Regions from separate parts of the Mesorhizobium argentiipisi genome, predicted to be linked through region 2. Evidence: riboswitches for the same ligand, from Rfam matches in the RefSeq annotation. Region 2 holds a riboswitch; each other region holds the start of a gene.
The links. Region 2 has a riboswitch for cobalamin ahead of metE (5-methyltetrahydropteroyltriglutamate--homocysteine S-methyltransferase). Riboswitches for the same ligand answer to the same signal wherever they lie in the genome.

Region 1: another riboswitch for cobalamin. It lies ahead of O7A05_RS04360 (DUF1636 family protein); the one in region 2 lies ahead of metE (5-methyltetrahydropteroyltriglutamate--homocysteine S-methyltransferase).
Region 3: another riboswitch for cobalamin. It lies ahead of bluB (5,6-dimethylbenzimidazole synthase); the one in region 2 lies ahead of metE (5-methyltetrahydropteroyltriglutamate--homocysteine S-methyltransferase).

Annotation. Positions count from the first base shown of each region.
Region 1 is NZ_JAPYKO010000002.1:299,973-307,459, forward strand. Features, by position in the region: gene O7A05_RS04345 (NuoB/complex I 20 kDa subunit family protein) at 1-554, opposite strand, end outside; gene O7A05_RS04350 (NADH-quinone oxidoreductase subunit A) at 545-910, opposite strand; gene O7A05_RS04355 (winged helix-turn-helix domain-containing protein) at 1,242-2,441, shown strand; cobalamin riboswitch at 2,472-2,673, shown strand; gene O7A05_RS04360 (DUF1636 family protein) at 2,714-3,139, shown strand; gene cobW (cobalamin biosynthesis protein CobW) at 3,142-4,179, shown strand; gene cobN (cobaltochelatase subunit CobN) at 4,197-7,487, shown strand, end outside.
Region 2 is NZ_JAPYKO010000003.1:411,386-418,872, reverse strand. Features, by position in the region: gene O7A05_RS07365 (ABC transporter ATP-binding protein) at 1-1,210, opposite strand, end outside; gene O7A05_RS07360 (DUF418 domain-containing protein) at 2,221-3,294, opposite strand; gene O7A05_RS07355 (hypothetical protein) at 3,810-4,277, opposite strand; gene O7A05_RS07350 (helix-turn-helix transcriptional regulator) at 4,559-5,308, opposite strand; cobalamin riboswitch at 5,814-6,014, shown strand; gene metE (5-methyltetrahydropteroyltriglutamate--homocysteine S-methyltransferase) at 6,103-7,487, shown strand, end outside.
Region 3 is NZ_JAPYKO010000013.1:119,811-127,297, reverse strand. Features, by position in the region: gene O7A05_RS19125 (hypothetical protein) at 1-783, shown strand, start outside; gene bluB (5,6-dimethylbenzimidazole synthase) at 784-1,515, opposite strand; cobalamin riboswitch at 1,558-1,737, opposite strand; gene O7A05_RS19115 (histone deacetylase family protein) at 1,853-2,779, shown strand; gene O7A05_RS19110 (exodeoxyribonuclease VII small subunit) at 2,783-3,034, shown strand; gene O7A05_RS19105 (DUF2277 domain-containing protein) at 3,228-3,494, shown strand; gene O7A05_RS19100 (pirin family protein) at 3,505-4,425, shown strand; gene dxs (1-deoxy-D-xylulose-5-phosphate synthase) at 4,564-6,471, shown strand; gene O7A05_RS19090 (hypothetical protein) at 6,622-6,909, shown strand; gene O7A05_RS19085 (GFA family protein) at 6,906-7,307, opposite strand; gene O7A05_RS19080 (TlyA family RNA methyltransferase) at 7,412-7,487, shown strand, end outside.

The DNA.
Region 1 (7,487 bases), on a different contig from region 2:
ATCTTCTTCTGGAGAAGGAGAATGCCGTAGAGCAGTGCTTCCGCGCTCGGCGGGCAGCCGGGCACATAGATGTCGACCGGCACGACGCGGTCGCAGCCGCGCACCACCGAATAGGAATAGTGGTAATAGCCGCCGCCATTGGCGCAGGAGCCCATCGAGATGACGTAGCGCGGCTCCGGCATCTGGTCGTAGACCTTGCGCAGCGCCGGCGCCATCTTGTTGGTCAGCGTGCCGGCGACGATCATGATGTCGGACTGGCGCGGCGACGCGCGCGGGGCGACGCCGAAGCGCTCCGAGTCATAGCGCGGCATCGAGGTGTGGATCATCTCGACCGCGCAGCAGGCGAGACCGAAGGTCATGAACATCAGCGAGCCGCTGCGCGCCCAGGTGATCAGCGCCTCGGTCGAGGTGACAAGGAAGCCTTTGTCGGCCAGTTCATTGTTGATCTCGAGGAAGAAGGGATCGTCCTCCCCTACCGGCCTGCCGGTGTTGGGGTCGATGATGCCCTTAGGCTTCGGCGCGACGAGGGTGCCTGAACTGTCGTTCAATCCCATTCCAGCGCTCCTTTTTTCCATTCATAGGCAAAACCGATGGTCAGTACCGCCAGGAACACCGTCATCGACCAGAAGCCGAGCATGCCGAGCTTCGAGAAGGACACCGCCCACGGGAACAGGAAGGCGACCTCGAGATCGAAGATGATGAACAGGATCGACACCAGGTAGAAGCGGATGTCGAACTTCATGCGGGCGTCGTCGAACGAGTTGAACCCGCATTCATAGGCGGAAAGCTTTTCCGGATCGGGATTGCGGTAGGCCACCAGGAACGGAGCAACGATGAGCGCCAGACCGACGATCATCGCCACGGCGATGAACAGCACGATAGGCAGGTACGAACTTAGGAGTGCGCTCATGCGGCGACTTTCCTTCGGCGGGGGCAGTTCATTTTGATTACAGCAACGAACTCTAATGCGGAAGCGTGACAGATTAACCGCTGAACCGTTTTAAGGGGCCCATGCTGCAACGCGGCGAGGGTTAGCGCAGCGGTTTCGGTGACGCAAGTCAAACCTTGTTCAAATCGCGGCCCTGGACGCCTTATCGGAAGAAACTGGTCCGATCCGCTCCTGTTTGATTTCCTTCGATTTTTACTCCACTTTTGTCTCCTGACATATCTCCCGCCATTTGCCTGCTAACATGGCCGGAATCACCGGCTAAAAATCCAAGGGACGATCGGGGCGACGCCTGATGAAAGACAAGATTTCGCTGGCCATGGCGAGGCGCATTGCGCTGGACGCGCAAGGGTTCAACGACCGTCGCCCCGCAGGAGTTCCGGATCGCCGGCACCTCGCCCGGGTGCTTTCGCGAACCGGCCTTCTGCAGATCGATTCCGTGAGCGCGGTGGTGCGGGCGCATTATATGCCGCTCTATTCGCGCCTCGGCCCCTACCCGCTTACGCTGCTCGACAATGCCGCGGTCACCCGCAAGCGCGCCGTGTTCGAATACTGGGCGCATGAGGCGTCGTTCCTGCCCGTCGAGACCTACCCGCTGATGCGCTGGCGCATGCAGCGCGCCGAGCAGGGCGAGGAGATGTATCTCGGTCTCGCCAAATGGGGCCGTGAGCGCAAGGAAATGATCGACGAGATATATAGAGAGGTCGCCGATCGCGGTCCGATCGCCGCCTCCGATATCGAAGGCCACAAGGGTAATGGCGGCTGGTGGGGCTGGAGCGAGGCCAAGCACGCTTTCGAATGGCTGTTCTGGGCCGGACGCATCACCACTGCCTACCGGCGCGGCTTCGAGCGCTATTACGACCTGCCCGAGCGCGTTTTGCCGCAGGCGGTGCTCGACCTTCCCGTTCCCTCGGTCGAGGACGCGCATCGCGAATTGCTGCGCATTTCGGCCCGTGCTCACGGCATCGCCACCTATGGCGACCTGCGCGACTATTTTCGTCTCGCGCCGGGCGACACGAAGGATCGCATCGAGGACCTGGTTGAGGCGGGGGAACTGCTGCCGGTGAAGGTCGAAGGCTGGGACAAGACCGCCTATCTCCACAAGGAAGCCCGTTTCCCGCGCCGGATAGAGGCGCGCGCCCTGCTCGCCCCCTTCGATCCCGTCGTCTTCGAACGCACCAGGACGGAAAAACTCTTCGATTTCCGCTACCGCATCGAGATCTACACGCCGGCCGAGAAACGCCAATATGGCTACTACGTGCTGCCCTTCCTGCTCGGCGACCGGATCGTCGCCCGCGTCGATTTGAGAGCTGACCGCCCGGCCAGCATCTTGCGCGTCCACGCCGCCTATGCCGAGGCCGGCGCCCCGCCCGAAACGGCCGCACAGCTTTTCGATGAGTTGAAGCAGATGCAGGGCTGGCTCGGCCTGGAGTCGATCGAAGTGACGCCGGCCGGCGACCTCGGACCGGCGCTGGCCGACATCGCGGTGTCGTAGCTGCGCGTTGACAGGGACCTAGCCGTAAGCCTAAATCCTGACCCAGACGGTCTTCTCCCGGCAAAGGGAGGAGCCAAGAGGGAATGCGGTGCGGGCCAAAACCCAAATCCGCGGCTGTCCCCGCAACTGTAAGCGACGAGCCTCTGCCGAAAACCACTGGGATTTCCCGGGAAGGCGGCATTCAGGGCGACGACCCGCGAGCCAGGAGACCTGCCGTCTGAGACTTTAAGTATCCGAATGCCCGGCGGGTTTTCCGGGCAAGGAGCATGGTTTTGGATCGCAACGACAGTTTCCAGGCAAACATCGCGGACATTCCGTCCGAGCCCGACGCTTTGGCCGGCGTGACCGTCATCGTCTGCTCATCCTGCCGCGACGAGACCGGTTCGGATGCGCATCCGCGCGCCGGTGCGCTGCTTGCCGAAGATACGCATCGGGCTGCTTCCGGCGAAAAGATCAACATCCGTACCGTCGAATGCCTCGGCAACTGCAAGCGCCGGCTGAGCGCGGCTTTGCTCCGCAATGGCTGCTGGAGCTACGTCTTCGGCGATCTGAACACGACCAGCGGCGCCGATCTCATCGCCGGCGCAAAGCTCTTCGCCACCTCGACCGATGGTCTCATCCCCTGGCGCGGCCGGCCCGATTCCCTCAAGCGCGGCCTGGTTGCCCGCATCCCTCCTCTCGACATGCTGAAGGACTGACCATGAACGCATCCGTTTCCCGTGTTCCCTGCACCGTCGTCACCGGCTTCCTCGGCGCCGGCAAGACGACGCTGATCCGCAACCTGCTTGAGAACGCCAAGGGCAAGCGGCTGGCGATCATCGTCAACGAGTTCGGCGATGTCGGCATCGACGGCGAGATCCTGAAAGGCTGCGGCGTCGACGCCTGCCCGGAAGAAAACATCGTCGAGCTCGCCAATGGCTGCATCTGCTGCACCGTCGCCGACGACTTCGTGCCGGCGCTCGACCAGATCCTGTCGCTCAAACCCAAGGTTGACCACATCCTGATCGAAACCTCCGGCCTCGCTCTGCCGAAGCCCCTCGTCCAAGCCTTCCAATGGCCGAGCGTGAAGAGCCGCGTGACGGTCGATGGCGTCATTGCCGTGGTCGACGGACCGGCGCTCGCCGACGGCCGCGTCGCTTCCGATATGGATGCCCTGCAGGCGCAGCGTGCGGCTGACGATTCCCTCGACCATGACGATCCGGTCGAAGAGGTATTCGAGGACCAGATCGCCTGCGCCGACCTGATCATCCTGTCGAAGAGCGACCTGATGGATGCGGCGGGCTCCGCCCGTGCCAACGCCGTCATCGGCGAGCATGTCGCGCGCGCGGTCAAGGTCGTGCCGACAGCGCAGGGCAAGGTTGACCCGTCCGTGCTGCTCGGCCTCGGCCTTGCGGTGGAGGACGACATCGAGAGCCGCAAGACCCATCACGACGACGAGCTCGACCATGAGCACGACGATTTCGATTCCTTCGTCCTCGACATTCCGTCGATCGCCAATCCCGACGAGCTGGCCAAGCGCGTCGCCCTTGCCGCCGAGCAGGAAAACGTGCTGCGCGTCAAAGGTTTCGTCGAGGTCGGCGGCAAGCCGATGCGGCTCCTGCTGCAGGCTGTCGGCCCGCGCGTCAACCACTATTACGACCGCGCCTGGACGGCCGAGGACGACCGCCGCTCGCGGCTCGTCGTCATCGGCCTCAAGGGGCTGAACCGCCCGGCAATCGAGCGTATCCTCGTCGGCTGAGGCTAATACCAAAAGCGATGCACATCCTCGCCACCACATCCGCTTCGCTCGACGATCTCGCCGAGCCGATCGACCTCAGGCAGACGCCTGCGGATGTCGTGGCCCTGTCCTTCACCGACAGCGATCTCGGCGGCCTGGCCACGGCCTGGAAGACGGATGCGGCGCGGCTGCCGTCCATGCGGCTTGCGGCGCTGCGCGACCTTCGCCACCCGATGTCGGTGGACCTGTGGATCGACAGCGTCGCCCGCCACGCCAGGCTCATCCTCGTCCGCATCCTCGGCGGCTATGACTGGTGGCGCTATGGCTGTGACCAGCTCGCCGCGGTGGCGCGCGAACGCGGCATCAAGCTGGCATTGCTGCCCGGCGAAAGCCATGACGAGGACCTGCGGCTGATCGAAGGCTCGACCCTGCCGCGCGCCGAGTTGGACGCCCTGCTCGCCTATTTCCGCGAAGGCGGCCCGGCCAATATGGGCGCGCTGGTGCAAAGGCTGGCAAGGCTTGCCGGGTCGGATGCGGCCATGACCGAACCGGTCAGCGTGCCGAAGGCGGGATTTTATCAGCCGGGAATTGGTGTCGTCGAGAAGCCGAACCTTTTAGAGGCGGAACTCGACGTCGACAATTTCGCCGTCATCCCCATCCTCTTCTACCGCTCGATGCTGCTTGCCGCCGACGTCGCGCCGATCGACGCACTCGTTGACGCCCTGTGTTCGCAAGGCCTAGCGCCTGTGCCGATCTTCGTCTCCAGCCTCAAAGATCCGGCATCGCTGGCCTTCGTCGAGAATGCCATCGCAACACTGAACCCCGCCGCCATCGTCACCGCCACCGCCTTCGCCTCGGGCGCAGAACCCGGCGCCGAAACCCTGTTCGACCGGGCCGGCGTGCCCGTCTTCCAGGTCATCGTCGCCACAACGAGACGCGAGGTCTGGGAAAAGAACCAGCGCGGCCTGGCGCCCGCCGACCTTGCCATGCATGTCGTGCTGCCCGAGCTCGACGGCCGCATCCTGGCCGGCGCCATCTCCTTCAAAGGCGAGGTCGAGACCGATCCGGCGCTGGCCTTCCGCGCCTTCGCCAACCGACCCGAGGCCGACCGCGTGGCGCAGGTGGCCAAGCGGATCGCCGCGTTTATTCGCCTGCAGCGGACGGAGCGAGCAAAGCGCAAGCTGGCGATCCTGATCCCTGATTATCCGAGCGCGCCCGGGCGGACAGGTTATGCCGTTGGGCTCGATGTGCCCTCCAGTGTGCTTGCGATGCTGCATGACCTGAAGGAACAGGGCTATGCGGTTGAAAGGATCCCGCAATCGCCGCGCGGGTTGCTGGATGCGCTGGAGGCGGGCGGCCAGGGCCTTGCCTTGACGGAATACGCCACCCTTTCAGCCGAACTGCCCGAGGCTGCGCGAGCTTCTGTTGAGGCGGCGTGGGGCAAGGCAGAAGGGATAGGTTCGCGCGAGGGGGGTGTTCAAGCGCCGAACTCGGCAACCTTCCCCTTCCGCGCCGCCACTTTCGGCAACGTCACCGTGGCGCGGGCCCCCGACCGCGGCCGTTCCGCCGACCGCCGAGCCGACTATCACGACCCGACGCTGCCCCCACGTCACGAACTGATCGCTTTCGGCCTCTGGCTGCAGAAATCGCTCGGCGTCCATGCCATCATCCATGTCGGCGCGCATGGCACGCTCGAATGGCTGCCGGGCAAGACGGTGGCCCTCTCCGAGACCTGCTTCCCCGAGATCGTCACCGGCTCGCTGCCCATCATCTATCCCTTCATCGTCTCCAATCCGGGCGAGGCGGCGCAGGCCAAGCGTCGCATTTCGGCGGTCACCCTCGGCCATCTGCCGCCGCCGCTGACCGGCGCCGGCCTAGACGAGGCGCAACAGAAACTCGAGCGGTTAGTCGACGAATACGCGCAGGCCGACGGCCTCGACCGCCGCCGCCGCGACCAACTTGCAAAGCTGATCGTCGAGACCGCGCAGAAGACTGGCCTCGCTTCTGAAGCGGGCGTGGCCAAGGCTGATCAACCCGACGAAGCGCTGCGCCGCATCGACGCGTGGCTTTGCGATCTCAAGGATTTCGCCGTCAAGGATGGGCTGCATGTCTATGGCCGCGCGCAGGAACACGAAACCGATCCGCTGCGCCGGCAAAGCGCGGAAACCGAAAAGGCTGCCCTGCTGGCCGCGCTCGACGGCCGTCACATCAAGGCCGGGCCGGCTGGCGCGCCGGCGCGCGGCCGCTCCGACGTGCTGCCCACCGGCCGCAACCTCTTCACCTCCGATCCGCGCACCATGCCGACGCCGACCGCCTATGACCTCGGCCAGGCGGCGGCGGAAGAAGTGGTGCGCAGCTATATGCAGAGCCATGGCGACTGGCCGCGCTCGCTGGTCATCGACCTTTGGGGCTCGGCCTCTTTGCGCACCGGCGGCGAGGAGATCGCGCAAGGCCTGGCGCTGATGGGCTGCCGGCCGCAATGGGATGCCGCCACCGGCCGCGTCACTGGCATCGAGGTGCTGCCGCCGGCTACGCTCGGCCGCCCGCGCGTCGACGTCACCTGGCGCATTTCCGGCCTGTTCCGCGACATGTTCCCGACCCAGATCGCGCTGATCGACACCGCCGCCAATGCGGTCGCCAGCCGCGACGAAGACGACACGGAAAACCCCCTCGCCGCGGCGACCCGCGCGGAGGGCAAGGTTGGCCCGCGCATTTTCGGCACCTCGCCCGGCACCTATGGCGCCGGCGTCGAGGACTTGCTGTCGCGCGGCGAATGGGGCGCGCGCGAGGAGATCGGCCGCGCCTATCTCGACGCCACCTCGCACGCCTATGGCGGCACCGATGGCGAGGCGATCTCGGCACCCGGCGCTTTCGAGGGGCGGATCGCCGAAGCCGATCTTCTCGTCCACACCGGCGACGACCCGGGCCGCGACATCCTCGAAGGCTCGGCCGACGTCGCCTTCATCGGCGGCTTTTCGGCCGCCCTTGCCGCGCTCGGCAGGAATGCCGACCTCATCGTGCTCGACACGACCGACCCCAAAAAGCCGAAGCCGCGCTCGGTCGGCGAAGCCGTGTCCCGCGTGGTTCGCGCCCGCGCCGTCAACCCGCGCTTCATCGCCGGCCAGATGCGCCACGGCCCGCGCGGCGCCTCCGAATTCGCCGAAACGGTCGACCGTCTGGTCGGCTTCGCCGAAACCACCCACGCCATTTCGGGCGCGCTGATCGAAGCCGTCCACGACGCCTATGTTGGCGACCCGGACGTGCGCGCCTTCCTGCTGCGCGAGAACCCGGCGGCTGCCAAGGTCATCGCCGAACGGTTCCTCGCCGCG
Region 2 (7,487 bases):
AACCCACATTTTCGAAGACGAAGCCTTCTCGGATAGGACAAGGCACAGGCAGCGGATCCTCGGGCGTCAGGATTTCAGGCTCTAAGTCAAAGAACGAGAACAGGTCCTTGAGGAACTCCGCCTGACCGGCGGTTCTGGCGAACCCCAACAGCAGCGATTCCACCGCATCGCTCAGTTGCAGGAACGAACCGGCGAGGAACGTAAGGTCGCCAACGGTGAAGTTTCCTTGTAGCGTACCCCATATGATGTATGCGTAAGCGCCGTAATAGGCCATGGTGCCGATGGCGGTGAATAAACCGCTCCACATCGTGCGCCGTACTGCTAGCTTGCGGTTTGCGGTATAGAATTGGTCTGCAAGCTGCACATAACGATCGATGAGAAAGCGGCTCAAGCCGAAAATCTTAACCTCTTTGGCCGCCTCCACGCTGGTTGCCGTCAGGCGTACATAGGTATGCTCGCGCTGCGCGGGCGTGCGGCTGAAATGGAGCGAATAGCTCCTCGCATTGAAATAAAATTCGCCGAGAAATGCCGGCACCACCGCGATCAACAGCAGAACGACCAGCCAGGGAGCAATGATCAAAAGACCCGCTGCAAAGCTGATTGCCTTTATCATGCCCGCCGCCTGATAAAAAAGGGAGAGCAGCGTCATGGAATTGCTTGTCTGGACCCGCGCACGTTCGAGCTGGTCCTGAAATTCGGCGTCCTCGAAATCCTTTAGATCCAGCGTCGCGGCATGTTCCATAAGACGGACGCTTGAGGCGATTGTAACGCGCTCGGCAAGTACATCTTCCACGAGAGAGCTGACGCGGCTAAACAAATCGGTGAACACGGCCAGCCCGAACCCGGCCGCGATCAACAATAAAAGCTGATGCAACTGCTCGTCATGAAAGGACAGGGCGGGCGCCCCCAATTGGATTTGGTGGCTGACCTCGTCGATGATGAGCTTGCCGACATAGAGTTTGCTGACGGGAAGTAACGCATCGACAAGCCTCAACAGCAATGTGGACATTGTTAGATACGGGCTTGTGCGCCACACCATGGCTATAAACAGGGCTATGGCGTGAAGCGTGCCGAGCCGCTTCTTCGTCGAACGCACGCCCGGTGGCGAGGACGTATTGTGACAAGGAGCCTTTGGTTGAGGAGCGTTGGGATTTTTGCCACTGGCGCTCTTCATACTAAAAACCTCGCGTCCTCTGATGCGAAGGATCAATGGACTGCTCCCTTGCCTTTGTGTCGGTCATGCTCGTTTCGGTTGGCGGAGCTCGCTCTATTTCCGACTCCACTGCGGGTTTGGCATGCTGAGATGGGGATGATTTCTCCTGAGCCGAGTTGCAGGCTGAACGCCAATCTGCCGCGCAAACGCCGTGCCAGGTCAAAGCCCTTCAATGCGACGGGTTGATTGTCGAAGCGCAGTCCCATGGCCGACATTGTCGGACATGCGTTACCCTGTTGCGTTCGTTGACATCCCGCTCGCGTTGGGCAACCGATACCAGGTCACCGAAGGGGACACGACCCGACGCCGCCTATCTATTCCTGGGTACGATGTGGCTGGTTCCGCGGCCTGCCGCTTGTATGCCTAAGGCTTGGCGTCGATCTCCTGAGCGCCTTAGTACCGGGGCCCCGGGCCTGACACGATGCAGGGCTTCCAGCACGATCTCGGATTTGGCGAGCGCCAATTTCGATCAGAAGGTGAGGTACTCGGCATTTCGGTCGTCCTCGGTGACACGTTCGAGTTCCTCAACTCTCCAAAATACAGCGGCAGATCTCCGTAGCGACGCGATTAACAGATCCTCATCGCGCTGTGACGACATCCATGCCCCGAGCGATTCCGATGGCGGGGGTTTCACAATTTTGCTGCCGACGTTTGGGTGAAGTCGGTAAGGCGTCACAAGTCGACCTTGCGCCCCTATCTCGGGATTCACGAAGGCCAGGCGCGTCAACTACGCCACCGGTCATGGGCAGCTCGGCCCGACCCACACGGCTGCGACGCGGATCATCGCGAATCTCGTCACTCGGCCGACTCTACCCATGGAGGTTGCGTCCTATCGAGTCGAGGGATTCTGTGGCTCCCAACGAGTATGAAAGCGGCGATTCGTGTCACGGTCGCACCTACACGAAACCATATCCCCCGATATGCCGATCAGTTTTCGGCGTAGCCGAAATCGTAGGAGCTCAAAGACCGCAGATCTCGTACATACTCATCCCTCGTCTGGCGCAGTGCTAAGGGACGCACCGAGACAAGTTTGCGGCTCCGCCCATCAGCGCCTCGAGCGGACCTCTGCCGAACGCGCGCCTCCATAACATTGCGAACGCACTGATTGCGAGCAAGAATCCCAGCAGGTAGAGTGAGGATGATCCTGGCTGGAGCACCCAGATTCCCCCGATGTGCAGGACATAAGCCGTCAACGACATGGAACCGACAGTCGCGATTGGAGCGGTCAGCGCGCGAAGACGCGTGTCGGAAACGGCCAGGCTGATCGCCAGAACTAGGAGGGCGACGCCGGTGTTCCCCAGGATCGAGAAGGTGGTCTCACTGTGAGGTGAGGCCACCCACAACCAAACGGCCTCGTCCCCGAACGCCATCCACGAGTTGAATCCTCCCGCATCCGACCACCAGAGATCGCCCACCTTCCCGCCCTGCGCGGTGATCGTCTGTGCGACCCCCGGCACATAGTGCAAAGCGAGCGCGGACCCTCCATATCCAAAGACGGCGAGCGCTATTCCAGCGGTCGCCAACCACTGGTGGGTGATCATTTTCGTCAGATTCAGACGTGCGACCGCCATGCCTGCGATCATGAATGGGATCCATGTCACGGCAGGGTACCACCCGCTAATCAACAGGGTAATAAGCGGTTGGTCCATCCCTTTGTCCATCACTGCGTTGATCAGGAATCTTAGCTGAGGAAACACAAGTGCCGTCGAAAGCGCTATGGCTGCGAGCGCGAAAGAATCGAGCCGGTAGAGTGGAAGAACCAGAAGAAAGCACAGTCCGTAATAGGAGAGGACCACACGCACCGGCGTTCCGGTCTCCTGCAGCAGCATACCTAAGCTTAGCAGGATGAGCGCGCGTATCACCACTTTGATCTGAGCTTGGCGACCTGCTTGTGCTGTCTTTGGGACCCTTCCAATGATGAGGACAAGGGAGAACCCCGCCAAGAAGGCGAAGAGCGCGGAAGAGCGACCATGAGCGAGTTCTAGAATAAAGCCGGTGACCCCCCCTTCGCGTGGAGAGGGTCCGACATGTGCGGCGTACATGCCGAACACAGCCAATCCGCGCGCCAGGTCGACGCCCACAAGTCGGTTTGCCGGCGAGTGACGACCCGAATTGGCACCTCCTGCCACACCGGCGTTAGCCTCCAAGTTCGAATTGTGTCGAAAAAAGCTCATGGCGTCCTCGAGTGCGTTGGCGACGAGCGCGCCGCAAGCTCGTGGCCGCAAGACGCACCCAGGCGGGAATAGGTCACCGCAGCGTGGGGTGGTCGCGCGATGAGCCGACACGACTGCGGGTTTGGCGAGCTGGGTTGGTTGATTTCGCCTGATCCGAGGCGGAGCCCGGTTGTCGCCAGGCACGCACATGCCGTGCCAAAGCTGTCGAGATGCTGATCGATAGGCGGGAATGTCGGATATGCGACAAACGACTGACATCACGAAGTGAGGCGGCACGCCTTTTTCGGCGACGGGATCGACGACGACCAATTCAAAAAGCTGGCGAGCGAACGCCGGACAGTTGTGGACTTCGTTCGACAAAGATTGGGGTACAGCACGGCGCCGTGAGCTGACGGGCTTAGAATCGTGCGACGGATACTCTCTCAAAGAAGTGCCGAAAACGCCTTCAGTGGCTTTCCGTTGTGACTTACCGGCCATCGTGTTTGCGCCAGCAGTCGAATACGGCCGAAGAAAAAGCGGTTACGTCTGGCTTCTGATGCCCCCCGCAGCGCGGCAAATGGCAAGCTCTGTCGCCACAAACCCGGCTTGTCGCGGGGAGCGTGCAGGCAAGAGCGATTTGGCTCTGCGACGAACTGCCTGCGTGGAAAAAGGCGGTTCTTATAGGCTGCCGTGCGACTCGGTGCTTCGCAGGTTTGGAACTGGCGCGGGCCGGCCTTCGGAGAGCCGTCCTTTTTGACAGCGGCATTCTCAAGCTGGCAAGACCTGGGCTGGTCGATGGCGCTGACGAGGTCGAGCTGTGGATCGCGGAATGCGGGTTCAGCCTGGAATGGGATCTCGCGTACCAACCGCGCGCGATCTCGGTTGCGGTACGGCGGCGTTTCGGCGGCCATTCTATGCCGCGTCCGCGCCGAACAACTGATCGTCGATTACCGGTCGATGCTCACGCGGACCGATGTGGAGATCATAGACCCAGGCGCGAAGACGGTTCGGCGACCGCACACCCATCGTCGGGCATGCAAACAACAAAGCGATTGAGATCTGGGTCGTCTATGCAGTCGTGCCAGGATGACTTGATGCTGTCGCTGAACCCGAGCATCTCGGCTGTCCCTCCAGTTTCGAGGTCAACCAATGGTGCATCGCGGATCGATGCGGCATCACGCGATTGCGTGAGCTAGCTGATCAGCCCCAGGCGGAAAGCTGTCGTGACGGCCTGCACGTTGCTTGTCACGCCGAGCCTCTGGCGCATCAATCGCAGATGCGTATCTGCCGTGTTGCGGCTGACGTTCAGGCGATCAGCGACCTGCTCCACGGTGAGGCCTTCGGCAACCCAGCGCAGGACGTCCTGTTGTCGAGGTGAAAGACGCACTGGTTTGGAGGCCTGTTTGCCATCCGCAAGAAGGGCCGCGCATCCGAAGGCGCAGGCGGCGACAAACTGAAAGGCGAGACGGTCGTGAGGACCCGGCTCGAGCTTCTCCCCTGCAACGGAAAATCCCACCGGCTGTCCGTTCAATGTTGCGAACGGAATCGTGAAGCCGTCACGCAGATTAAACTCTGATGCCTCGGCCATGATCTGTCGGCCGAAGGAACAAACCCTGGAAACTTGATCAATCTCGCTCCACCGGAAGGGTGTGGTCCCACGCTTCACAAGCTGAATGGTGGGGTCGCGATGAAGATAGCCTTTGGAGAAATAGCGCTCCGACCATTGCTGCGGCCAGGCGTCAAGCAGCACATGGGAAATCTGCTCGCGCCTCAGCGCACGCGGCGGTGGGATCGGTCCTGCCAGCACGTTTCTGGCGCCAAACCGCTCGGCATAGGAAATTAGGTGCTGGCAGATTTCCTGCTGGCTTGAACTCTTGCGGATCTGATTGAGAAACTCGAACGTGTCATCGAGGTGCCGACGCCAAAGCGCAGGTGCTTCCATAACGCATTGCTTCCATGATGGTGATGATAGTGGGTGGTTTGGGGCTCGGGTGGAATTGCAGGCATCAAGCTGCCGCATTGCTGGCCGACCGGTGCTGGTCGACAACTCTCCTCGATTCTTGTTGCATCAGTTGAGCGAGTTGCTCGGGTTAAGGTCGACAGCGGGATGCCAATCGCGAAGCCGGCCGACCGATCCGTTCCCTCGCGTATATTGCCGGATGCTCGGGCAATGGCGTGTGCTTGCATCTGCCTATGCTCATTTCGAGTATATCTGGAATGTTGCTTCCAGCATCGTCGGAGTCAACCCCCAACAATAGGCGGTATGGACCTGCGACAGTTCGCCATCAGGACAGTGGGGAGGAAGCGGAAGGGCTTGCCCGGGCGCTCTTCAGGGATGGCCGCATTCAACCGACTTCGCGGCTATCTGCAGCTCACGAGCGACAACAATATCGGATAACGACATAAAGATTTGTTTATATCACCTTGACAGGAATCTTCTCTTCGGCGAGTGTCCAGTTGTCGATGGTTCTTCGATGCGGTTAGCCGCAACGGAGCTAAGAGGGAAGCCGGTGAAGATGCCGGCGCTGCCCCCGCAACTGTAAGCGGCGAGCCAAGCCCATTCATGTCACTGAGGTCAATAGCCTCGGGAAGACGGGCTGAGGTGTCGACCCGCGAGCCAGGAGACCTGCCACGGCAAACAAGGTCCACAGGCGGGGTGTCTCGGTGGGCGTAGCAATCGGCTCGTCTGCTTGCCAACGTCTGCCTTGCGTCCACGCCCCAATATCGGGGTATGGTATGTCTCTCTCTCAGAAAGTTCCGGTAGCCACACTTGGCGTGCCGCGCATTGGCCGTCGTCGCGAATTAAAGCGTGCGCTCGAATCCTATTGGTTGCGAAAATCGTCCGCTGCCGACCTTCTCGAAACGGCGCGGGCGCTGCGTGTCGAGAACTGGACTGAACAATGCGACCGTGGCGTGACCATTATTCCGTCCAACGACTTCTCGCTTTACGATCATGTGCTCGACACGGCAACAATGGTCGGCGCTGTGCCGCCACGGTATGGCTGGAGCGAGGGGGAAGTCCCGCTCGACACTTATTTTGCCATGGCGCGTGGCAGCCAAGGAGAGGCTGCCGGACTCGACTATGCCAATCACGGTAACGCGGTCACCGCGCTGGAAATGACCAAGTGGTTCGATACTAACTACCACTACATGGTCCCGGAGCTCGCCGACGATCAGGCCTTTGCTTTGTCGTGGTCAAAGCCGGTGGATCACTTCCTCGAGGGTAGGGCGTTCGGCGTTCACACCCGCCCGGTCCTTCTTGGGCCCGTCACCTTCCTCAAGCTGGCCAAGTCGCCCACTCGGGACTTCAACCCAATTGCGCTGCTGCCGCGGCTGCTGCCGGTTTACGAGCTCCTCCTGCGCCGCCTGAAAGTGGCGGGCGCCGACTGGGTGCAGATCGATGAGCCGGCGCTCGTGCTCGACCTCATTCCAAACGAGCAAGACGCGTTCAATTTTGCCTACGACCGGCTGTCGCAAGCGGCTCCGGAGCTGAAGATCATGCTCGCCACCTATTTCGGTGGATTGGACGGCAATCTCGAAACCGCTCTTTCGCTGCCTGTGGCGGGCCTGCATCTCGACCTTGCACGCGCTCCTGAACAATTGGAGGCGGTCGGCCGGCTTGCGCCTAAGGACCTGGTGCTTTCCCTTGGCCTGATCGATGGTCGCAACGTCTGGCGCGCGAACCTGCGCCCCATCCTTGACCGGATCAAGCCGGTCGTCGCGGGCTGGCCACTGGAGCGAGTGGAGATCGCGCCTTCGTGTTCCCTTCTGCATGTGCCGATCGACCTGGAACTGGAAACAGCGCTCGATAGGGACATAAAGTCGTGGCTCGCATTCGCGGCGCAGAAGATGGGCGAACTGACCACTATCGCCCGGGCCCTTTCCGAAGGCCGGGAGGCGGTTTCAGCAGAGCTGGAGTCCTCCACCCAAGCAGCCGCCGCGCGTCTGACATCCCCGAAGGTGTATGATCCGCTGGTCGAAGGACGCCTCGCCTTTATCGACGAAGACATAATGCGTAGGAAAAGCAGCTTTGCTGAGCGCTCCAGGCTTCAGGACGAAACGCTCCGGCTACCGACTTTCCCGACTACGACCATCGGCTCCTTCCCGCAAACACCCGAGAT
Region 3 (7,487 bases), on a different contig from region 2:
GTCGGCTTCGGCGTCGTCTCGATCGCCGTCTACTGGATCCGCGAATACATCCTCTATGTGCTGAAAGCGGGCCATATTGCCGTCATGGTGCATCTGATCGACGGCCATGACGTTCCCGATGGCCAGGGCCAGATCGCCTATGCGAAGGAAGTGGTCACCCAGCGCTTCGCCGAGGCCAACATCCTTTTCGTCGTCGACCAGCTGGTCAAGGGCGCCATCCGCGCCATCACCGGCCTGATCGGCGGCATCGCCGCTTTCCTGCCCATTCCGGGCCTGAGCGGCATCGTCAGCTTCATGAACACGGTGATCCGCCTGTCGCTGACCTATGTCGACGAGATCATCCTCGGCTACAACATCCGCATCAATTCGAACTCGCCATTCGAGACGGCGAGGCAAGGCGTGGTGCTCTACGCGCAGAACGGCAAGCACATGGTCAAGAACGCAGTCTGGCTGGCGGTGATCATGTGGGGCGTGTCCTTCGTCATCTTCCTGTTGATGCTGGCACCCGCCGCCGCGATCCTTTGGGTCATGCCTGGGCAGTTGGCCGGATGGGCCTTCGTGCTCGCCATCGTCTTTGCTTGGGCCTTCAAGGCGGCCTTCATCGAGCCTTTCGCCATCGCCTCGCTGATGCAGGTTTATTTCGAAGCGATCGAGGGACAGGCGCCCAATCCCGAATGGGACCGGCGGCTCGCCGAGACCTCGTCCAAATTCAGGGAACTGCGCGACAAGGCGCTGGGCTCTTTTGGCGGCGGCTCGCGCTGGGATGCCCCGAGAGCCGCCTGATCATGGCTTTGATGGGCCGCCAAGGTTTGCGATTGCCGATTTAAGCGGCGCCTCGCCGGCGCCGCGAAATGTCTCACTCATGACCAGTTCGGGCAATGGCAGGCGCTTGCCCCAGCCATGCGCCTCGAGGTCCGGCTTCGGCGCGAATTCCGAGACGCGGCCGACGCAGAGATAGGCGATCGGCGTGACATGCTCGGGGATCGCGAGAAGCCGCTTCAAAGCCTCGGTTTCGATGATGCTCACCCAGCCGACGCCGACACCTTCGGCCCGCGCCGCCAGCCAGAAATTCTGCACTGCGCAGACGGTGCTGTAGAGATCCATCTCCGGGTTGTGCCAACGCCCGAGAGGCGAGTCCTTCGAGCGATGCCGGTCGCAGGTGATGCATAGATTGAGCGCGCTTTCGCAGATGCCCTCGAGCTTCAGCTTGCGGTAAAGCGCCTGCCGCTCCGCCTCGATCGCCGGCAGCTCCTGCTCGCGAGCCGCGAGGAACAGGTCGCGCACTTGTGTGCGCCGCTCGGCATCGCGGATGACGATGAAATTCCACGGCTGCATATAGCCGACAGATGGCGCATGGTGCGCGGCGGTGATGAGCCGCGCCAGCACGCTGTCATCGAGATCGTCGGGGACAAAATGGCTGCGCACGTCGCGCCTGGTGAACATGGCCCGGTAGACCGCGTCGCGCGCCAATTGGTCAAAGTCGCCGCCACTCGCGGCGATCGCTGCTGCTGTCATCGCTTTTCCCCTTGCGACAAACAGTCCCCCGCCTGACCAAGCGGAAGACCATGTCTGCCGGGCCGGTCTTCTGGCTCGGGATCGTCCCGCATCCGGCGCCTTCCCGTCTTCGACAGTGGCGTTTGCCGGCGCGGTCCCCCTTACAGTGTTGGGCACGCCACGGAGTTCAACCGTGTTCCCGATTCTCCCGCGTCGCGGGCACCAGGCAGCGAGGAGACCTTACAGCGAAGCCCGGCACCCGCCAATGGCATTAGCGACACGGCAAGACGCGATTTTCCCCAGCCATTCGGCCTGCCAAACATGGTCATTGCGGTCATAGGTCCCTAGATTAGGCGCCATGGCCACCCGTCTCTACACGCATCCGATCTTCCTCGAACACCTCACGCCGCCCGGTCATCCCGAGCGGCCCGACCGCCTGCGCGCCATCGAGCGGGTGCTGGACGACGAGGCTTTTTCGGCGCTCGACCGCGTCAAGGCGCCGGAAGGCGACCAGAAAACGATCCTCTACGCGCACCCGGAGGATTTCGTCGAGCGTGTCCGCGCCGCGATCCCTGAGAGCGGCATCGCCTCGATCGACGCCGACACCAGCGCCAGCCCGAAAAGCTGGCAGGCCGTGGTCACCGCGATCGGCGGTGCCAACGCGGCAGTAGACGACGTCTTCGAGGGCCGTGCGGCAAACGTCTTTGTCGCCGCCCGTCCGCCTGGCCATCATGCCGAAAAGACCACCGCGATGGGCTTTTGTCTGTTCAACACGGCGGCGATCGCCGCCCGCTACGCACAAAAGAGGCATCAGGCTGAGCGCGTCGCCATCGTCGACTGGGACGTTCACCACGGCAACGGTACCCAGGACATCTTCTGGGACGACCCGTCGGTGCTCTATTGTTCGACGCATCAGATGCCGCTTTATCCCGGCACCGGCGCGAAAAGCGAGACCGGCGCCGGCAACATCGTCAATGCGCCGCTGGCGCCGCAGACCGGCAGCGATCTCTTCCGCGACGCCTTCCTGTCGCGCGTGCTGCCGTCGATCGACGCGTTCGCGCCGGACCTGATCATCATTTCCGCGGGCTTCGACGCGCACCATCGCGACCCGTTGGCCGAGATCAACCTGACCGAGGACGATTTCGACTGGGCGACCGGGCAATTGATGGAACGCGCCGGCCGCCACAGCTCCAACAGACTCGTCAGCCTGCTGGAAGGCGGCTACGATCTGCAGGGACTGGCATTTTCAGTCGCCGCCCATGTCGGGCGGCTGATGAAGGGATAGAGTATGGCGTTGGAAGGCAATGAGGACGTCAAGGCGATGAGCTTCGAACAGGCGCTCGACGCGCTTGAGAAGATTGTCGATGATCTTGAGCGCGGCGACGTCCCGCTCGACCAGTCGATCAAGATCTATGAACGTGGCGAAGCGCTGAAGGCGCATTGCGACCGGCTGCTGAAAGCGGCCGAGGACAAGGTCGAGAAGATCAGGCTGTCGCGCGATGGCAAGCCAGTGGGAACTGAACCGCTGGACGCCGACTGAGGTGTTGATATTCAGGTGAGGTCGGCCTGCAAATGGCAACTTCCTGCGCTTCCGGTGCTCACGTACTTCAAGTACGCTCCGCTCCGGTTCTCGGAAACCACCATTTTCGGCTCGGCCTGAGCTGAATCTCAACACCTCAGCGGATGATCTCAGACCGGGTAAGGGCAGAGAAAGCAGGTAAGGAGTTCAAGCCATGTGCCGCAACATCAAGACCCTGGCCAATTTCGAGCCGCCGGCGACCAATGACGAAGTGCATGACGCAGCGCTGCAATTCGTGCGTAAGCTGAGCGGCTCGACCAAGCCCTCCAAGCGCAACGAGCACGCTTTTTACCATGCAGTGGAAGCGATCGCGGCCGCTGCGCGCGAATTGATCGACTCGCTCGAAACCAACCAGGAGCCGCGCAATCGCGAGGAAGAGGCTGCCAAGGCGAAGGCCAGGTCGGCGCTGCGTTTCGCCTGAGGGAACCAACATGAGCTTCTTTCCGGGAAACGACCCTGAACCCGGCGATGCCTTCGCCTGCGACCAGATCGAAATGATGGTCGTTCCGAATGCCAAGGACATCGGCGGTTTCGAGGTGCGCCGCGCTCTGCCGACGGCAAAGCGTCGCCTGGTCGGGCCGTTCATCTTCTTCGACCGCATGGGCCCTGCGATCCTGCGCGCCGGCCATCCGCTCGACGTGCGTCCGCATCCGCATATCGGCCTGTCCACCGTCACCTACCTGTTCGATGGCAGGATCAGGCACCGGGATTCGCTCGGCACCGAAATGGTGATCGCGCCGGGCGACGTGAATTTGATGACCGCCGGGCGCGGTATCGTCCATTCCGAGCGCACGCCGGAAGAACTGCGCGGCGCGCCGATGTCGGTTTCCGGCCTGCAGACCTGGCTGGCGCTGCCGGACGGCAAGGAGGAGATCGCTCCGGTGTTCGCGAACACGTCGGTGGCTCGCTTGCCGCAGATCGATGCCGAGGGTGTCAGCGGCCGCGTCGTCATTGGCGCGTTCTCAGGCCTGCGCTCGCCCGTGGCGACCGCCTCGGACACGCTTTACGCCGATCTCAGGCTGGCCGCCGGCGCCAGCGTGAAAATTCCGGCCGATGCCGAGGAGCGCGCCATCTACACGCTGGAGGGCAACGTCTCGCTCGGCGGCGATGTTTTCCCGGCCGAACGGCTTCTGGTGTGCAAGCCGGGCGAGGAGATCGTCGTTTCCTCCGAGCGCGGTGCGCATTTCATGCTGTTCGGCGGCGCTTCGCTGGGCTCCAAGCGCTATATCTGGTGGAATTTCGTCTCGTCCTCGAAAGAACGCATCGAGCAGGCCAAGCAGGAATGGAAGACGGGCCGCTTCGATATGGTTCCTGGCGACGAGGAAGAGTTCATCCCGCTGCCCGAGAGCTAAGGGACCACCCGCGCGTCACTGGCGCGCATTTACATCCGCCCGCCGGCGGCCTATTGCCGCGCATGATTATGGCGCAATCTGCTGGTAGCGCCGTGTTCGGTCAATTTGAAGGGTCAATTTGAAGCAGGACGCGCCCGAGTGAAGCCAGATACGCCGCTGCTCGACAAGGTCCGCATTCCGGCGGATTTGCGGACGCTTGATGAGAGCGCGCTGCCGCAGCTTGCCGCGGAACTCCGCGCCGAGCTCATTGACGCCGTGTCGCAGACCGGCGGCCATCTCGGCGCCGGCCTCGGCGTTGTCGAACTGACCGTCGCGCTGCACTATGTCTTCAACACGCCGCAGGACCGGCTGATCTGGGACGTTGGCCACCAGGCCTATCCGCATAAGATCCTAACCGGCCGCCGCGACCGCATCCGCACGCTGCGCCAGGAAGGCGGTCTCTCCGGGTTCACCCGGCGCGCCGAGAGCGAATACGACCCGTTCGGCGCCGCGCATTCCTCGACCTCGATTTCGGCCGGTCTCGGCATGGCCATGGCGCGCGACCTGGCAGGTGGCCGCAACAATGTCATTTCCGTCATCGGCGACGGCTCGATGTCGGCCGGCATGGCCTTCGAGGCGCTGAACAATGCCGGCGCGCTCGACGCCCGGCTGACCGTCATCCTCAACGACAACGACATGTCGATCGCGCCGCCGACCGGCGCCATGAGCGCGTATTTGGCCAGGCTCGCTTCCGGCAAGGCCTATCTGGGCCTACGTGATTTCGGCAAGAAGCTGACGTCGTATCTCGGCAAGCGCGCCGACCGCGCCATCACCCGTGCCGTCGAGCATGCGCGCGGCTATGTTACCGGCGGCACCTTGTTCGAGGAGCTTGGCTTCTACCACATCGGCCCCATTGACGGTCACAATCTCGAACATCTGATCCCGGTGCTGAAGAACGTCCGCGACAATGGCAAAGGCCCGGTGCTGATCCATGTCGTGACCCAGAAGGGCAAGGGCTACGCGCCGGCGGAGGCCGCGGCCGACAAATATCACGGCGTCAACAAATTCGACGTCATCACCGGTGCGCAGGCCAAGGCGCCGGCCAACGCGCCCGCCTACACCAAGGTCTTCGCCGAAAGCCTGATCCAGGAAGCGCGTGAGGACGACCGCATCGTCGCCATCACCGCCGCCATGCCGAGCGGCACCGGCCTCGATCTCTTCGGCGAGGTGTTTCCGCAGCGAACCTTCGATGTCGGCATTGCCGAGCAGCATGCGGTGACCTTCGCCGCGGGGCTCGCCACCGAAGGCTACAAGCCTTTCGCGGCCATCTATTCGACCTTCCTGCAGCGCGCCTACGACCAGGTCGTCCATGACGTGGCGATCCAGAAACTGCCGGTGCGTTTTCCCATCGACCGCGCCGGTTTCGTCGGTGCCGACGGCGCCACCCACTGCGGCGCTTTCGATACGACCTTTCTGGCCACGCTGCCGGGCTTCGTCGTCATGGCCGCCGCCGACGAGGCGGAACTGCGCCATATGGTGCACACCGCGGCCGCTTATGATGACGGCCCGGTCGCCTTCCGCTATCCGCGCGGCAACGGCGTCGGCGTCGACATGCCGGAGCGCGGCTCGCTGCTCGACATCGGCAGGGGCCGCATCCTCAAGGAAGGGACCAAGGTCGCGCTGCTTTCCTTCGGCACGCGGCTGCAGGATTGCTTGTTGGCGGCAGAGGAACTTGGCGCTGCAGGCCTTTCCACCACGGTTGCCGACGCCCGCTTCGCCAAGCCGCTGGACGAGGATCTGATCCGGCGGCTCGCCCGTTCGCATGAGGTGCTGGTGACCGTGGAAGAGGGAGCCGTCGGCGGCTTCGCCAGCCAGGTGCTGCATTTCCTCGCCCATGAAGGCCTGCTGGAAAGCGGCCTCAAAGTGCGCCCGCTGGTGCTGCCGGATGTGTTCACAGACCATGCCAAGCCGGAAAAGATGTATGCCGACGCCGGGCTGGATTCGGCCGGCATCGTGCGCACTGTCTTCGCCGCGCTCGGTCGCGGCATGCAGGCGCAGCGCGCCTGAATCAGAACGTCAAGACGCTGAATCGATTTGCCGGCTTCCTGAACCAAGCTTTTGTTAACGCTCCTGTTTTTCGGTTCGCTTACCCTGTCTCTTGGCCGATTTTCAACGGCGCCCTGCTAAGACCTTGGCCCGAGGCAGGGGATAAGAACAATGAAGTCGTTCCTTTGCGGCATGGCCTTGTTGGCTGCAATGGCCGCGTCGGCGGCAGCCGAAACGCGTTACGACCGCAACCTTGAAAAAGCGGTGCTGGATATCGTCGCCGGCAAGATGGGCAACATCCGCGGCGGCTTCTCTTACAAGCAGGTTCCTCAACTCGTCGTGCTACCGGAAGCGGTGCGCGCCGCGCCCACTGCAGTTGAGCCGCCGCGCAAGGAAGCGTCTGGCAATGAGGGCCTGATGCCCGCCGTCGAGCGCCAGGTTTCGCGCACTGTTTTTTAGAACCACATATCGCGTACGCAGCGGCCGTCGCGCGGCAGGTCATCGAAACTATTCAGGCCGTCGAAATGGTCGATCGGCAGGTCGGCGACCTCCTCGGGCGGCGCAAGCCTGACATTGACAGCGATACGCGTGCGGCCGCTTTCGCCGGAGCGCAGGCCGCGCCAGGCGACCACGCAGGCGCAGGTCGGACAGAACAGGATTTCCAGCGCGGGCTCCGCCACCTTGGCGCGTGTGTACGACTTCAGCGGTCCGGCGACGCGGATGCGTTCATCGACATAGTCATAGGCCCAGAGCGCACCGTAGCGGCGGCAAAGCGTGCAATTGCATGCGGTGATTCCACCGGGATCACCCTCCAGCGTCCAATGAACAGCGCCGCAATGACAGGTACCTTTCAGCATTGCCACCTCCACCGGCTGACGAACCGCCTGCTGTCGGCATTCTGCAGCCTCTTGCGCCATATTCAACCATTGCGTTCGCGCCCGGCTTTCGCCAATGAAGTCCGATGAGTTCCCCTTTGCTAGCCAGCCGGCGCCAGCGGCTTGACGAATTGCTCGTCGGGCGTGGCCTGTTTGCCAGCC